Regions from separate parts of the Komagataeibacter sp. SM21 genome, predicted to be linked through region 2. Evidence: riboswitches for the same ligand, from Rfam matches in the RefSeq annotation. Region 2 holds a riboswitch; the other holds the start of a gene.
The links. A riboswitch is a leader RNA that binds a small molecule or an ion and turns the genes downstream of it on or off. The one in region 2 is predicted to bind cobalamin.

Region 1 (7,485 bases), on a different contig from region 2:
AGAAATCGGATACCCACACGCTGACCGCCTCGGCCCCGAAATAGGCGCCGACAGGGGAAGCAATGACCATGAACAGGTATTCACCCGCGGGCCGCACGCCAAGGAACGTCTCGCTCGCGATCATGAAGGGACGGATATACAGGCTCTCGTCCGGATTGCCCGGCACCCATGCGTGGTCCACGCGCACAAGCTGGCGCACGGCTTCGACAAACAGTTCCTCGGGCACCTGCGCCATGGCCATGCGCTCGGCTGATTTGCGGAAACGCGCGGCATTGGCATAGGGCCGGAACAGGGTGATCCCGCCTTCCGCCGTGCGGTAGGCTTTCATCCCTTCGAAAATTTCCTGTGCGTAGTGCAGCACGGCTGCCGCCGGGTCCAGTGTCAGAGATGCGTAGGGCTGTACGCGCGCGTCATGCCATCCCTGGCCTTCCTCATAGCGGATAACGACCATGTTATCGGTAAAGACACGCCCGAAACCGGGATTGGCCAGAATCTCCGCCCGGCGCTGCGCCGAAACCGGCGACGCATTGGGAGAAAGCGTGAAGGGAAGGGAAGTGGCGCTGTCCATAGCCGTTGTTTCTCTTTCATCATGACGCTGGCGCGATACGCAAGGCGCGCGCTCATGCCCGCCGTCAGGCGCGGGCATCGCTAGCAGAAGTTCACCAGAACATTCCGCCGGTCAACCCCGCCCTGCGCGTAAACACCCTGCTTTCACGCCTGACCCAGCACAAAACCAAGCCCGCGCAGTGCTTCAGGCAGGCGTTCACGCCCATGCAGCGCACTGACATCCCCCAGACGCGCCAGCACGCTTTCGCTCCAGCTACGCCCCGGCGATCCCTGAGCGGTACGGGCCGCACGCAGCCGTTCATCATAGGCCGCGATGACAGCCGGGTCGTTCGCGGCAGCACTGTCATACCGTTCGGCATGCAGCACGGCATGCTGCGGCAGGCGGGGCTTGATGGCGATGGGACGCTGGCGGTCGGGGTAGCCGACACTCATGCCGAACAGCGCAACCGTACGCGCGGGCAGGCCAAGTTCGGCGGCAATCGCTTCGGGCCGGTTACGCACCGCGCCGACATACACGATTCCCAGCCCGTAGGATTCAAACGCGGCAGCGGCATTCTGCGCGGCGAAAGCCGTATCCATGACGGCGGCCAGAAAGGTATCGAGGCAGTCCACCCCCGGCAGGTCACGGCCATGCGCCTGCCCCACATGGTCCAGCCGCGACAGGTCGGCAACCCATGCAAGGAACAGCGGCGCCTGCGCGATGAAATCCTGATCCCCCGCTATCTTCGCAAGCCGCGCGCGCCGGTCGGCGTCGCGCACGGCAATGACGCTCCATCCCTGCAGGTTGGATGACGTGGAGGCCGACTGCGCCGCGGCCACGGCGGCCTCCAGCACCCCATCAGGCAGGGCGCTGGCACTGAATCCCCGCACGGAGCGGTGCGTCATGAGACCGCGCGCCACCGGGCTTTCGGGCAATGCGGGGGCTGCGGGCGGCTGGGTGCCGTACCGCGCCCGCCACAGCGCGGTCATGGAAGAAAGGGCCGGAAAGGACGAAACAAGACTGTCGGACATGAAATGCCTCCTGCCTGTGCAATGGTGGCTGGATAATAAGCACACCACACTGCCTGTCTGGCGGGAAGCGTGGGAAAATCACACCTGCCCTGCACATTTTCGCATCATGGCGCAGGACGGCCATGCGCCACCATCCGGTCATGGACCGACCGGATGGTCTTTAAAAAGATCCTTTGAAAATCTTGTATTTTTCAGGATGCACTTTTCTTCACGTTGCTGCGATGTCACAGGGCTGTAAATAGGAAACCATACCTGAATCCTGCATGAAAGTTACAGTCACGCCGCTCCGGCCACGCGTTTCCCCTGCCCATAAAGGAAGTCCGCCAGCATGTTCGAGGCCCTGATGATCTCCCGCACCGACGATGCGGTCACGACCCGCGTGGAACAGGTCGATCCCGCATCCCTGCCCGAAGGCGATGTAACGGTCGCGGTGGATCATTCCAGCCTCAATTACAAGGACGCACTGGCCATTACCCGTGGCGCGCCGGTGGTGCGGCGGTTTCCGATGGTACCGGGCATCGACCTTGCCGGTCGCGTCATCGAATCGGAAGACCCACTCTATCGCGCAGGCGACCGGGTGCTCGCCACCGGCTGGGGACTGGGGGAGACGCACTGGGGCGGCCTGTCACGCATGGCCCGCCTGTCGGGACGGTGGCTGCTGCCACAGCCTGCGGGCCTGTCCTCGCGGCAGGTGATGGGAATCGGCACGGCGGGCTTTACCGCCATGCTGTGCATCATGAGCCTTGAAGAAGGGGGACTGACCCCCGCCAGCGGACCGGTCATCATAACCGGGTCGGGCGGTGGCGTGGGTGGCATGGCCATCATGCTTCTGGCGCAACTGGGCTATCAGGTCACAGCCGTAACCGGCCGCCCGCAGCTTCATGCCTATCTGACCCGTCTGGGCGCGAGCGAAATCGTGCCGCGTGAGGCGCTGGCCCCCACGGGCAGGCCACTGGAAAAAATCCGGTGGGCCGGGGGTATCGATGTGGTGGGCGGGGACACACTGGCCACGATGTGCGCATCCATCCAGTACGGTGGCACGGTGGCGGCCTGCGGACTGGCGGAAAGCATGGCCCTGCCCCTGACGGTCGCGCCCTTCATCCTGCGCAACGTGCGCCTGCAGGGCGTGGACAGCGTCATGTGTCCCCGCCCGCGCCGGATGGCGGCATGGGCGCGTCTGGCGCGCGACATCGACCATACGCTTCTGGAAAGCATGCTGCACGATGCACCGCTGGCCGATGCCATCACCATCGCGCCGCGCATTCTGGCGGGTCACGTCCGGGGCCGGACGGTCATCAGCATGGCCTGAACGCAAAAACGGCATTCCCGATGGAAATGCCGTTCAGCACATACCCGGTCACGGGACCGGAACAGGCGGGACGAACCCGCGCCCCTACTGGATCAGTGGCAGGGGAAGCCCAGCAGATGGCGTCCGTCATGCACGAATTCATGCACGTAGTGACCGGAAATGAGCGCGGTCGCCCCCTGCTCCGCCCCGACGAAATACAGCAGCAATGATGCCAGTACCAGCCCGAACACACCCCACGGCAGCAGGTCGCGGACCGGGATGGAAACCTGCGGCGCGGCAACGCTACCGGTGGACAGGACAGTTGTACCTTGGCTCATACTGGGAAACTCCATGGATCACGCACGACCCGGAGCAGTATGCATGAAACACGGCCTGATCTGCCGCCCGTTCCATAACCGGATCTGGCCGCATGTTTCCAAAATTGGCATGGAAGGTCAATCATCCATTGCTTGACCCACCCTTTCTCCATGCGCGGGACAGTGACCCATGAACCAGATCCTGACCTGCATTGCCCTGCCCCCGGCGGACAGCCTGCGCCGGGGCATGATCCCCCGCATAGACGATGCCATCGCCCTGCCCCCGCATTTTCCAGGCAGCCTGTCCGATGATGCCGACCTGACCCTGATCCCGCCGTCAGTGGAACCGCCGCCAGATTGTGCCTGCCACCATGTGCCCGCGCTGCGCATGGTGGAAATGGGCGCATGGCAGGGCGCTGCACTGAAGGATCTGCCCCCTGCCGGTCTGGCCCGCTGGACTGCGGATGCCACGTTCGCCCCACCCGGCGGGGAAAGCCGCGCGGACCTCCTGCACCGCATCACCCCCTGGCTGACGGCCCTGCCCACAACACCGCCGCGCATCCGGGTGATGGCCGATGCCACGGTCATAAAGGCCATCGTCATCGCAGCCCTTGGCGGGGATGCGGGCATGCTGTCGCGGCTGGATATCGCACCATGCAGCCACACGGTGCTGACGCGGCATACGGCATGGCGCGTGCGCATGACCGGCGCGCCGCTGTCATGAAGGCGGGACATATCCAGCATTGCCGTGGTTTCTTTGACAGCGCGGTCCGCAATCGTCTAAATCCGGTCCTGATGGTTCCCCATTGGGGAGAATAGGGAAGACGGTGCGCCCATGGGCAAGGCCGTCGCTGCCCCCGCAACTGTAGGTGGCTGTTTCCGGCCCGCGTGACCTGTCAGGGAACGCGGCATTGTCACTGGTCCCTTACCAGCGGGACCGGGAAGGCAGCCGGAAGGGAGGGATCACCCCTCCGCCACAAGTCAGGAGACCTGCCATCATATGCCGCGCCGCAGCCATGCGACCCGGATGAGATCGATTTCAATCGCATGGCCGGCGGGGTGCCCGGCACGCGATGGGCCACCGTCCCCGCCCCGCGCGGGTGCGGGGTCGTAACCGTGCACCCCGCCTTCAGGCTGCGCCGCGCAGCCATGCCGCGAAAGGGCACGGACCGACATGACCGCACAGCTGCAGCCGGAATCCGGAAATACGCCCCCCGTGCATCTGCATGTATGCGTGACCTGCCGCCGGGGCCTGCCCGCATCCGACAATCCGCAGGGACGCCAGCTTCATGACGCCATGGTGTCGCTGGCGGCGGACACGCCCGGCCTTGTCATTCATGAGGTCTCCTGCCTTGCCGCATGTGACAGCGGCTGTGCCGCCGTGGTGGCCACGCCGGGCAAATGGGGCTGGCTCCTCGCCCGGCTCGGCCCGGAGAAGGCACAGGACCTGATGACCTATCTTACGGCCTACGCCGCATCGCGCAGCGGCACCGTCATGCCATCGCGCAGGCCCGCCAGCCTGTCGGACATGGTGCGTGGCCGTTTTCCCGCATCCCTTTTTTCTGGAGCCTGATCGCCATGACCCCCACCACCACGGCACGTGCCAGGGTACCCGTTACCGTCATCACCGGCTTTCTGGGCGCGGGCAAGACCACGCTGCTGCGCCATGTGCTGGCCAATGCAAAGGGCAGGCGCATTGCCATCGTGGTCAATGAATTCGGCACGCTGGGCATTGATGGCGACACGCTGCGCGCCTGCGGCGTGGAAGGATGCCGTGACGAGGATATTGTCGAACTGACCAATGGATGCCTGTGCTGCACGGTTGCGGATGATTTCCTGCCGACCATGGAAGCCCTGCTCGACCGCGCAAGCCCGCCGGACCATATCGTGATCGAGACCTCCGGTCTGGCGCTGCCCAAGCCGCTGCTCAAGGCCTTTGGCTGGCCCACCATCCGCACCCGCATGACGGTGGACGGCGTGGTTACGGTGGTGGACGGTCCCGCCGTCGCCGCTGGCCGCTTCGCCGACGACCCGGAGGAAGTCGCCCGCCAGCAGGCTGCCGACCCGTCGCTCGATCATGACAACCCGCTGGCCGAAGTCTACGAAGACCAGCTCCTGTCGGCCGATCTGGTGGTGCTGAACAAGTCTGACCTGATGACGGCGCAGCAGGCCGATGCGGTGGAAGCCGCAATCCGCGCCGAAATCCCCCGCGCGGTCAAGGTGGTGCGCGCAACAGACGGGCAGGTTGACCCGGCGGTGCTGCTTGGTCTGGACGCGGCGGCGGAAGACGACCTTGCAGCGCGCCCGTCCCACCACGATGCGGAAGGCGGCGAGCACGAGCATGATGATTTTGAAAGCTTCGTGCTGGCCATTCCCGAACAGGGCAGCGTGGACGGTTTCATCGACCGGCTGAAAACACTGGCCGAACAGCACGACATCCTGCGCATGAAAGGCTATGCCTGCGTGCAGGGCAAACCCATGCGCCTTGCGGTGCAGGGCGTCGGCAGCCGCTTCCGCCACCAGTTCGACCGCCCCCTTGCCAGTGATGCGCCGCGCACGGGCGATCTGGTGGTGATCGGGCAGAAGGGCATGGATCAGTCCGCCATCGCGCACGCGCTGGCGCAGGTCTAGGGGACAACGGCAGCACGACGGGACAGGCACCATGCATCTGCTGGCACGCGAGGTCCGCACGCTCGACGATGGCGATCAGGCGGAAGATCTGGGGCATGCCCCGGCGGATATCGTGTTCCTGTCCTTTTCGGACAGTGACCTGCTGTGCCTGAACGCCGCCCATGCGGCGGCGGGCGCTCCGGCTGCCAGCCTGCGCACCGTCACCCTGTCGCGGCTGCTGCACCCGATGTCGATCGATCTGTATGTAGCCGATACCATCATGGATTCGCGCTGCGTGGTGGTGCGGCTGCTGGGGGGTCTGGATTACTGGCGTTACGGGGCGGAAGAACTGGCGCGCGCATGCGGTCAGGCGGATATCCCGCTAGCCTTCCTGTCCGGGGATGGGCGCGATGATCCGCGTCTGGCGCGGCTTTCCACCGTCGGGGACGCCACGCGCGCGCGGCTTGATGCCCTCATGCGCACGGGCGGCAGCGCCAACATGGCAACCGCCCTGCGGGTCATGGCGCATCTGGCCGGATGCGGGCCAGATGTGGATACGCCCACCATTCCCCTGCCCCCGGCGGAACTGCTGCACGCAGCCGACCCTGCCCTGCCGCTACGTGCAATGGTGGTGTTCTACCGCACGCATCTGCTGGCGGCGGATATCGCCCCCATCATGGAACTGGCCTCCGCTCTGGCCGGACACGGCATCGGGGCTGACCTGCTTTATGTCACCTCCCTGAAAGATGCCGCGTCGGCGCGGGTGGTGACAGACCGGATTGCCGCAGCCCCGCCCGACATCATCGTCAACGCCACCTTCTTTTCCACGCGGGGCAGCGATGATGGCCACAGTCCGCTGGATATGGCGGGCGTGCCGGTTCTGCAGGTGCAGCAGCCGGGTATACCCTACGCCACATGGCGCGACAGCGTGCGCGGCCTGTCACAGGCGGACCTTGCCATGCAGGTGGTGCTGCCGGAACTCGACGGGCGGATTCCCGCCTGTCCCATTTCCTTCAAGGAAGAAGCCGCGCCCGGGCTGCCCGCGCGTCATGTGCCCTACCCCGATGGCATCGCGCTGACATGCGCCCGCGCCGCCGGGTGGGCGCGGCTGGGACACACGCGGCCCGACGCGCGGCACGTGGGCATCATCCTGTCCGACTATCCCGGCGCGCAGGGCGCGCCCACGGGACAGGCTGCCCACGCCGTGGGACTGGACAGTTTCGCAAGCCTCGAACACATCATGTACCTGCTGCACGCCGCCGGATACGATACGGGTGCGGCCCCGCTGCCTACCGCACGGCAGCTTACGGATGCACTGGCCCATGCATCCGTGCGGCCCTTTGTCTCCGTCGCCACCTACCAACGCTGGTTTGACGGCCTGCCTGCGGAATCACGCGCAGCGCTCACGACCTGCTGGGGCACGCCGGAAGAAGACCCGGCCTGCCGGGACGGGATGTTTCACCTGCGCCACATGCGGGCGGGAAACATCCTGATGGCGCTGCAGCCCGACCGGGGCGCACCGGGCGACCGGCACGGGGGCTATCATGATCCCGATACTCCGCCCCGGCATGCCTATGTCGCCTTCTATCTGTGGCTGCGCCATGAAGCAGGGCTGGACGCCATGGTGCATCTGGGCACGCATGGCACGCTGGAATGGCTGCCGGGCAAGGCTGCTGCGCCCAGCGCCACCTG
Region 2 (7,485 bases):
CGCGACGGCGCGCCAGTGGCGAAATCGTTCCGGTCGGGCCACGGGATGTCGATATGCGTATCGATCGTCAGGATCGTGTGGTGAAGATCGGCGGCAGGCGGGGTGGGGGTATCGGTCATGTCTGTCCTTTCTGAGCGGGGACAATGAACCATATGCAGCCCAGTAATGAAAACTGGGCATAAACCAAACGGGGCCGGGCATCGTTACCCTGACCATAGGCGACACGTCCTGCCCCGGCCAGATCGCCGCCCCGCCGCCCGCGCGGGGTCAGTTGCTGCCGGGAGCGTCTGGCGAAGGAATGACCATGACCACGATTCCCCTGCTTACCCTCAATGACGGATACAGGATTCCCGCGATCGGTTTCGGCACCTATCCACTGGATAACCCGCAGGCCGAAGCGGCGGTGCGTGAAGCGCTGGCGGCGGGGTACAGGCTGTTTGATACCGCAGCGCGTTACGGCAATGAAAGCGGGGTGGGTACGGGGCTGCTCAGTTTCGATGTCGGGCGTGAGGATATTTTCGTCACCACCAAGCTGCGCGGGGCCGACCATGGCTTCGACAGCACCCTGCGCGCGTTCGAACGCAGCCTTGAACGGCTGAAGATGAGTTATGTCGACCTCTACCTCATCCACTGGCCGCTTCCGGCCAAGGACCTGTATGTGGAAAGCTGGAAGGCAATGATCCAGTTGCAGAAGGATGGCCATGTACGCTCCATCGGGGTGTCCAACTTCCTGCCTGAACACATCCAGCGCCTGATTGACGAAACCGGCGTGGTGCCCGCCGTCAACCAGATCGAGATGCACGTCGATTTCGCGCAGTCGGGCCTGCGCGCCATGCACCGCAAGCACGGCATCCTGACCGAAGCGTGGAGTCCGCTGGGCCGTGGCGCGGTGATGGAGAATCCGGTCCTCAACCGCGTAGCGGAACGTCATGGCAAGACCCCCGCACAGGTCATGCTGCGCTGGATAGTACAGACCGGCTCGGTGCCCATTCCCAAAAGTGCGCATCCCGAACGCATGCGCGCCAACCTGCAGACATTCAGCTTCAAGCTGACGGATGAGGACATGCGTGACCTTGCGGCACTGGACAGCCCCAGCCATCGCACCGGTCCCGACCCCGCGACCTGCACCGAGGAATAACTCCCTTTAATTCCGGGCGGGAAATGGCATGTACGCAGCCTGCGCATCAGGATTGCGCAAGCTGGAGCCGCGCTGTTATGGTGCGGCCCTCCCGTCGGATGGGGCCATGCTGGCATGTCCACCATGGGAACATGGGCATGAGCGGGATAACGGCAGGACATGGCAACAGCGCAGGCAGTAGTGGAACCGGCATCTGACGAATGTGGGCAGGCGGCCCCGGTCGCCCGGTCCACCACTACGCGCGGGGCCGTGCGGTGGCTGGCGCTGGCATTCGCGGGTTTTCTGGCCGCCTGCGCGCAGGGGCCACGCCCCATGACCGAAGCGCAGATGATGGACGAAGCCGATACCTATCGCGCCCGCGCCCATACCAGCTATACCCCGCCCGGCCCGCCGGACGATCCATGGGGACCGTATATTACCGAGGCGTCGCAGCGCTTCGACGTGCCCGCCGTCTGGATCAGGCAGGTCATGCAGCGCGAATCCGGTGGCCAGCTTTACCGTAACGGGCAGTTCGTGACCTCGCTGCCCGGTGCGATGGGGCTCATGCAGCTCATGCCGCCCACTTATGACGAGATGCGCGCGCGCTACAGCCTCGGCCCCGATGCCTATGAACCCCATGACAACATCGTGGCAGGCACCGCCTACATCCGCGAGATGTACGACATTTACGGCTCCCCCGGCTTTCTTGCCGCCTATAACAGCGGGCCGGGACGGCTGGATGATTTTCTGGACCGCTACCACACCCTGCCCAAGGAAACCCGCGATTACGTAGCCTCCATCGGACCGAAGATCGCGGGCAGCACGCCGCTCAACCGCTCGCAGGCGGACCTGCTGGTGGAAGCGCGCGCACTGGCCCGCGCGCAGGCGGCGCAGAACAGCCGTGGCGGACGAAACCGCGCCCGCACCCTGATGGCCGCCGCACCGCAGGATACGGTAGCCGAGACCCCGTCGCCCGAAGCTGCCGCTGTCCGTGCGGCATGGAGCGCGCGTGAACAGAGCGGCGTGACCCCCATGACATCGGCTGCGGTGCATCCCGGGGTCATCAGCATGGCGGGTGGACATGACTGGGCGGTGCAGGTGGGCGCCTTCGGTTCCGCCGGGCAGGCCGAACATGCGGCGGGGCAGGCAAAGGCCAGGGTTTCCTACAGCGGGGTGCGCACGCAGGTCGCCAGCGTTGCATCGCAACGCGGTCATGTCTATCGTGCAAGGCTGACCGGCCTGTCGCACGCTGCTGCCGAACAGGTCTGTCAGCGACTGGGTGGCGGTGGCTGCCAGATCCTGCCGCCCGCCACATGATGGCTGGAACCCTGCTTTCAGGGTGTGAGGAAACATGAGGTATTTTTACAGGCGTTCGCGCTGGTGCATGCCGGGGCTGTGCCTGCCGCTGGCGGGGGTGCTGGCGTTTGCCGGGTTCGTGTGTTTCTCACCCGCGCGCGCGGCGTTGCCGGTGGGCAGCCAGGCCCCGATGTTTGATACCCAGGCCACGCGCAATGGCAGTGAATTCAGCTTCCATCTGGCCGATGCGCTGCGCAAGGGGCCGGTGGTGGTGTATTTCTATCCTGCGGCCTTTACCCGTGGCTGCACCATGGAAGCCCACGATTTTGCTGCCGCCATGGACCAGTACACGGCGCTGGGCGCCACGGTGATCGGCGTTTCGACCGATGACCTGCCAACCCTCGACCGTTTTTCCGTCAGCGAAGGCCATGGCCGCCTGATGGTCGCAACCGACCCGAAGGGGCAGATCGCGCGGCAGTATGACAGCCGGCTGCCGCTGCTGAACCGGGCCAACCGCACATCCTATGTGATCGCGCCCGATGGCAAGGTGATTTACGCCTATAGTGCGCTTTCGCCCGATGGCCATGTCGCCCATACGCTTGATGCGCTGCGGCAGTGGCGTGCGGCGCAGGGTCAGGCCAGCAGGGTGACGCTGCCGCAGTCCCCGGCCACGGCTGCGCCGTAGGCCGCGCGATATTGACTTGGATGCGGGCGCGGTATTGACTGCGCCCCTCGTGATCCGCGGGAGGGAAGCCGGTGGGATTCCGGCACGGTCGCGCCACTGTACATCGCATGTCGTCATGCGGAAGTCAGACCTCTCCCGGTGGATAAAGAATAATTCCGTTGCGGGACGCGCTTTCCCGACAGGAGATCTGACAATGAATTTCCATTCCTCCCTTTCCGGTCGGGGGGCTGGCTGATGGCGGGCCGCCTTCTGCTGCGTGGCATGCTGGCTGGTATTCTTGCCGCCTGCCTTGCCTTCGTGTTCGCCCGCGTGTTCGGTGAACCGCAGGTCGCCCTTTCCATCGCTTATGAAGCGGCGCAGGACGCGGCGGCAGGCGATGCGCCAGAGCCGGAACTGGTCAGCCGCGCGGTGCAGGCATCCATCGGCATGCTGACCGCCGCCGTCATGTATGGTGCTGCCTATGGCGGTCTGTTTTCGCTGGTCTTTGCAACCGCTTATGGCCGGATTGGCCGTTTTTCGCCGCGCATGCTCGCCCTGCTTCTGGCCGGGGCGGGATTTCTGGCGGTGGTTGTCGTGCCCGATCTCAAATACCCGGCCAACCCGCCTGGCGTCGGCACGCCGGAGACGATCGGCCTGCGCACGGCCACCTATTTCGAGATGGTGGTCTTTTCGCTATGCGCGCTCGTTCTGGCGGTTCTTGCCGGCCGCGCGCTGGTGGCGCGGCTGGGTGAATGGAGTGCCTCGCTGTGCGGGGCGGCGGTGTTCGTGGTGCTGATCGCGCTGCTGCAATGGGTGCTGCCCGATGTGAACGAGGTGCCGGACAATTTCCCCGCCCTCGTACTGTGGCGCTTCCGGGAGGCAGCACTGGGCATGCAGCTTGTTCTGTGGGGTAGTCTGGGGCTGATGTTCGGTGTTCTGGCCGAACGGCTGCTTACGCCCCAGGCCGTGCGTCACGGCTGAAATCAGGGACCGGCTGTGCCGTCATCCGCATTGTCTGTGGCGGGCGTGACCGTGGTGGGCGTGACGGGAGTACTGTCCTTCATCACGCCGTCCCATAACGCATGCAGCCTGCCATCCATGGCCTCGTCAACGATGGGGTAGGGATGGCTTGCGGCGATATAGCCCGGCTGCTGGTCCCAGTGCAGCGCGGCGCGGGCCGCATCATCCAGCGGGGCAAGCGGACTGGCGGGCATGCCCCAGTAACATGATGATGTGGCAAGCCGCGCCTGCGCGGCAGGCGTGCGCAGATACTGCGCGAATGCCAGCGCCAGCGCCTTGCGCTGCGATGTGGCGACAATCGAAATCCCGTGCTGCCAGCGTATGCCCCCCTGCCGGGGCACGGTAAAGGTCAGCTCCGGGCGCCGGGCTGTGGCGGGGGGCTGCGCATCGGCCGTCGCCACCGCGCCGCCTTCACCCACGCCCGCCGTGGTCCATGCGCCACCGCCCACGACAATATCCACCTGACCATCCGCCAGCGCCTGCTGCACCGTGGCCATGTCCCCCACCAGTGTGGCGCTGGCGCGCAGGGTGACAAGCCTGTCCCGCAGGGCGGGCAGGTCGGTATCGTGCAGGTGTGCGGGATCAAGGCCCATGGCCAGCGCGATATAGGACAGGACCGGCAGGTAGCTGTCATATATCGCGATCCGCCCGTGATGGCGTGGCTGCCAGATGGCGTTGATGTCCTCCATATCCGCCGGGTCTACCCGCGTGCGGTTGAAGGCTACGGCATTGAAGCCATATTTCTCCGCCACGGAATACAGCCTGCCGTCATAGGACCCGATTGCCGGATCGGCGATGGGGGCTGGCACTTCGGCTGCGGGAAAATCGGCGGGGTCCAGCGGCTGCAGCATCCCGGCCATGGCCAGACGGGGGGCATCCGTTTCATCCATGATCACCACGTCCCAGTCTCCCGGCCTGGACTGGCGCAGGATGGTGCGGGTGGCATCGCCGCTGTCGATGTCCTTGAAGTGGATGCGTACCCTGTTGGCCTGCTCGAAGGGGCCAAGCAGTTCAGGGTCTTCATGATCGCACCATGTCAGCACGTTCAGTACATCATCCGCCGCCCGCGCGGGGCCGTGCGGGAGGGACGCAAGAAGGGTGAAGGCGGTCGTGGCGGCGAACAGGACGCCGCGACGGCTGCATGCGGACATGGGGAAAAACTCCTCAGGGATAAGTACCTAGCATGGACCGGTCATCACGTCCGGTCCAGCGGCGGACGGGACACAGGCCATCCGCGCCGGTCCGTATTCCTTGTCGCCGGGCAATATGACGGCACGATGACGGGCGGGCGCACACCGCGCGCGTTGCATGCATGACACGGCAGCCAGACTGTCCTGCCGCCCTATATTGTCGCGTGCCATGATGGCGGGCTATGGATAGGCGCATGATCGCCGATTTCATCCGCCGCTTTACCCGGCGTCGTTCCACACCACCTGTCCAGTCCCTGCCCGCGCGACGTGCCTCCCGGCAGGTGATCGCCCCTGAAGCGGGTTCGGATGCCGCGCGGGCCATCGCGACCATGTCCGTCACCCCGTCGGGCCGCCTGCGTGAATATGCCCGTACCGCCCGTGGCGTGGGACGGCTGGCCGCCATTACGGTGTGGGTGCCGCTTTCAGTCGGGTTCGAGGCGGTCCTGCTGCTGGTTCCCGGCACGGCCAAGATACGCTGGACGCGCATGGTGTGGGGCGGGCTGTGCCTGCTTCTGTCGCTGCGCATACGCGTGGTTGGCCGCAGGGCGGGCGGCGTGGGGGGCAGGCGTGCCCGGCGCGAAGGCGAACGGCCGGTCATTTACGTCTCCAACCATTCCACATGGCTTGACGTGCCGGTGCTGGGCACCGTGCTGCCATCCAATTTCGTGGCCAAGGGCGATATCGAGGGCTGGCCGATCATGGGGCTGGTGTCCCGCATCGGGCGGACCATATTCGTCAGCCGCCAGCGCAGCACCACGGGCCGCGAGCGGGACGAGATGCTGCACCGCCTGATGGTGGAAGGGGACAACCTGATCCTGTTCCCCGAGGGTACATCGTCGGACGGGTCACGGGTGCTGCCGTTCCTGTCTGCCTTTTTCGCCATCGCCAAGCCGCCGCGCCTGCCCGCGGGGAAGGTGCCGGACGAACCGTTGAGCGAGGCCGCCACCATCGCCGCGAAGCCGGGCATGATCCCGCTGATCCAGCCGGTTTCGGTCGTGTACGACCAGCTTGAGGGCGTGCCGGTCAACCGCGCGCGCCGCCCGGTCTTCGCATGGTACGGGGACATGGACCTTGGCCCCCATGTATGGCAACTGGTCAAATGGCGTTCGATGCGTGCGACCGTGCTGCTGCACCCGCCGCTGGACCCGGCGGATTTCCCCAGCCGCAAGGCGCTGGCGCAGGCGGCGTGGCGTGCGGTTTCAGCAGGTGCTGCCGAGCTGCGCCAGAACATGCCCCAGCCGGAAGGCGAAAGTGCCTATGCCTGCCGCCCGCTGGCGGGCATGCTGCCACAGGATCTGGAACGCCGTCGTGACTGATGGATGGCTTATGGTCCTGTGCTGGCGGGGATGGACGTGATATGGCCACCACCCTTCGGATGCAGATGCAGCGGCACCGTACCGCCAGATCCATCATGCGTCTTACGCTTTGTTGCCCGACCATGACGGGACTGACGCAGCGGATGCGCATGTGGTATGGGCTGCCTGCCTGCCACAATTACGAAGCGTGGCTTTAAATGGTGCATCATGCGCCCCGACGATCTGGAGTTTATGGTGGATCAGCCCGAGATTAGCGCCGATGTCCTGCTTTCCGCCATGGAGCAGGCCATCGACCCCATGGTCGTGATTGATGAGCATAACAATATCATCTTCTTCAATCCCGCCGCCGAGGAGATATGGGGTCTTCCGCGTGAACAGGTCATGGGCCAGAACGTAAACTGCCTTGTACCATTACCGGAACGTGCGAAGCATAACGGCTATATCGACCGCAACCGGGAAACCGGAATAGGCCGGATTGTCGGAACATCCCGCGAAGTCGAGTTCCAGCGTTCCACTGGCGAATATGTATGCGGTGAACTGTCGATTTCCCGCGTGCAACTGACCGGCAGCAGCAAGATCTATTACATCGCCGTCATGAAGGACGTGACGGAACAGAGCCGGCAGCGCAGGATACTCGTCCTGCAGAACGATGTGCTTCAGGCCCTGGCATCCGACCAGACGGTACGCGAAGTGGGCGAACTGCTGTGCCGCCGGGCCGACAGGTTCGTGCCCGATGGCATGGCCGCCCTTATCCTGATCGACAGCGCGCATGCGCTCAAGGTTCTTGCCGCCCCCGGCATGCCGGCCCGGTTCCGTGCCGGGCTGGACAGCATGGTGCTGACCGATGCGCAGGTGGAGGAACTGGGCAGCAGCCCGGCCACC

Region 1: linked by a shared signal. The riboswitch ahead of ACBR42_RS05235 (DUF1636 family protein) and the one ahead of ACBR42_RS08225 (CbtA family protein) in region 2 are both predicted to bind cobalamin.

Annotation. Positions count from the first base shown of each region.
Region 1 is NZ_JBGLOV010000003.1:275,858-283,342, reverse strand. Features, by position in the region: gene ACBR42_RS05265 (branched-chain amino acid aminotransferase) at 1-568, opposite strand, end outside; gene ACBR42_RS05260 (nitroreductase family protein) at 712-1,578, opposite strand; gene ACBR42_RS05255 (MDR family oxidoreductase) at 1,907-2,887, shown strand; gene ACBR42_RS05250 (CbtB domain-containing protein) at 2,980-3,204, opposite strand; gene ACBR42_RS05245 (histidine phosphatase family protein) at 3,374-3,907, shown strand; cobalamin riboswitch at 3,963-4,196, shown strand; gene ACBR42_RS05240 (hypothetical protein) at 4,180-4,359, opposite strand; gene ACBR42_RS05235 (DUF1636 family protein) at 4,358-4,756, shown strand; gene cobW (cobalamin biosynthesis protein CobW) at 4,762-5,814, shown strand; gene cobN (cobaltochelatase subunit CobN) at 5,846-7,485, shown strand, end outside.
Region 2 is NZ_JBGLOV010000006.1:90,910-98,394, forward strand. Features, by position in the region: gene ACBR42_RS08205 (dipeptidase) at 1-119, opposite strand, end outside; gene ACBR42_RS08210 (aldo/keto reductase) at 305-1,138, shown strand; gene ACBR42_RS08215 (lytic transglycosylase domain-containing protein) at 1,298-2,434, shown strand; gene ACBR42_RS08220 (peroxiredoxin) at 2,469-3,098, shown strand; cobalamin riboswitch at 3,117-3,308, shown strand; gene ACBR42_RS08225 (CbtA family protein) at 3,333-4,058, shown strand; gene ACBR42_RS08230 (extracellular solute-binding protein) at 4,061-5,248, opposite strand; gene ACBR42_RS08235 (1-acyl-sn-glycerol-3-phosphate acyltransferase) at 5,482-6,603, shown strand; gene ACBR42_RS08240 (hypothetical protein) at 6,645-6,800, shown strand; gene ACBR42_RS08245 (EAL domain-containing protein) at 6,811-7,485, shown strand, end outside.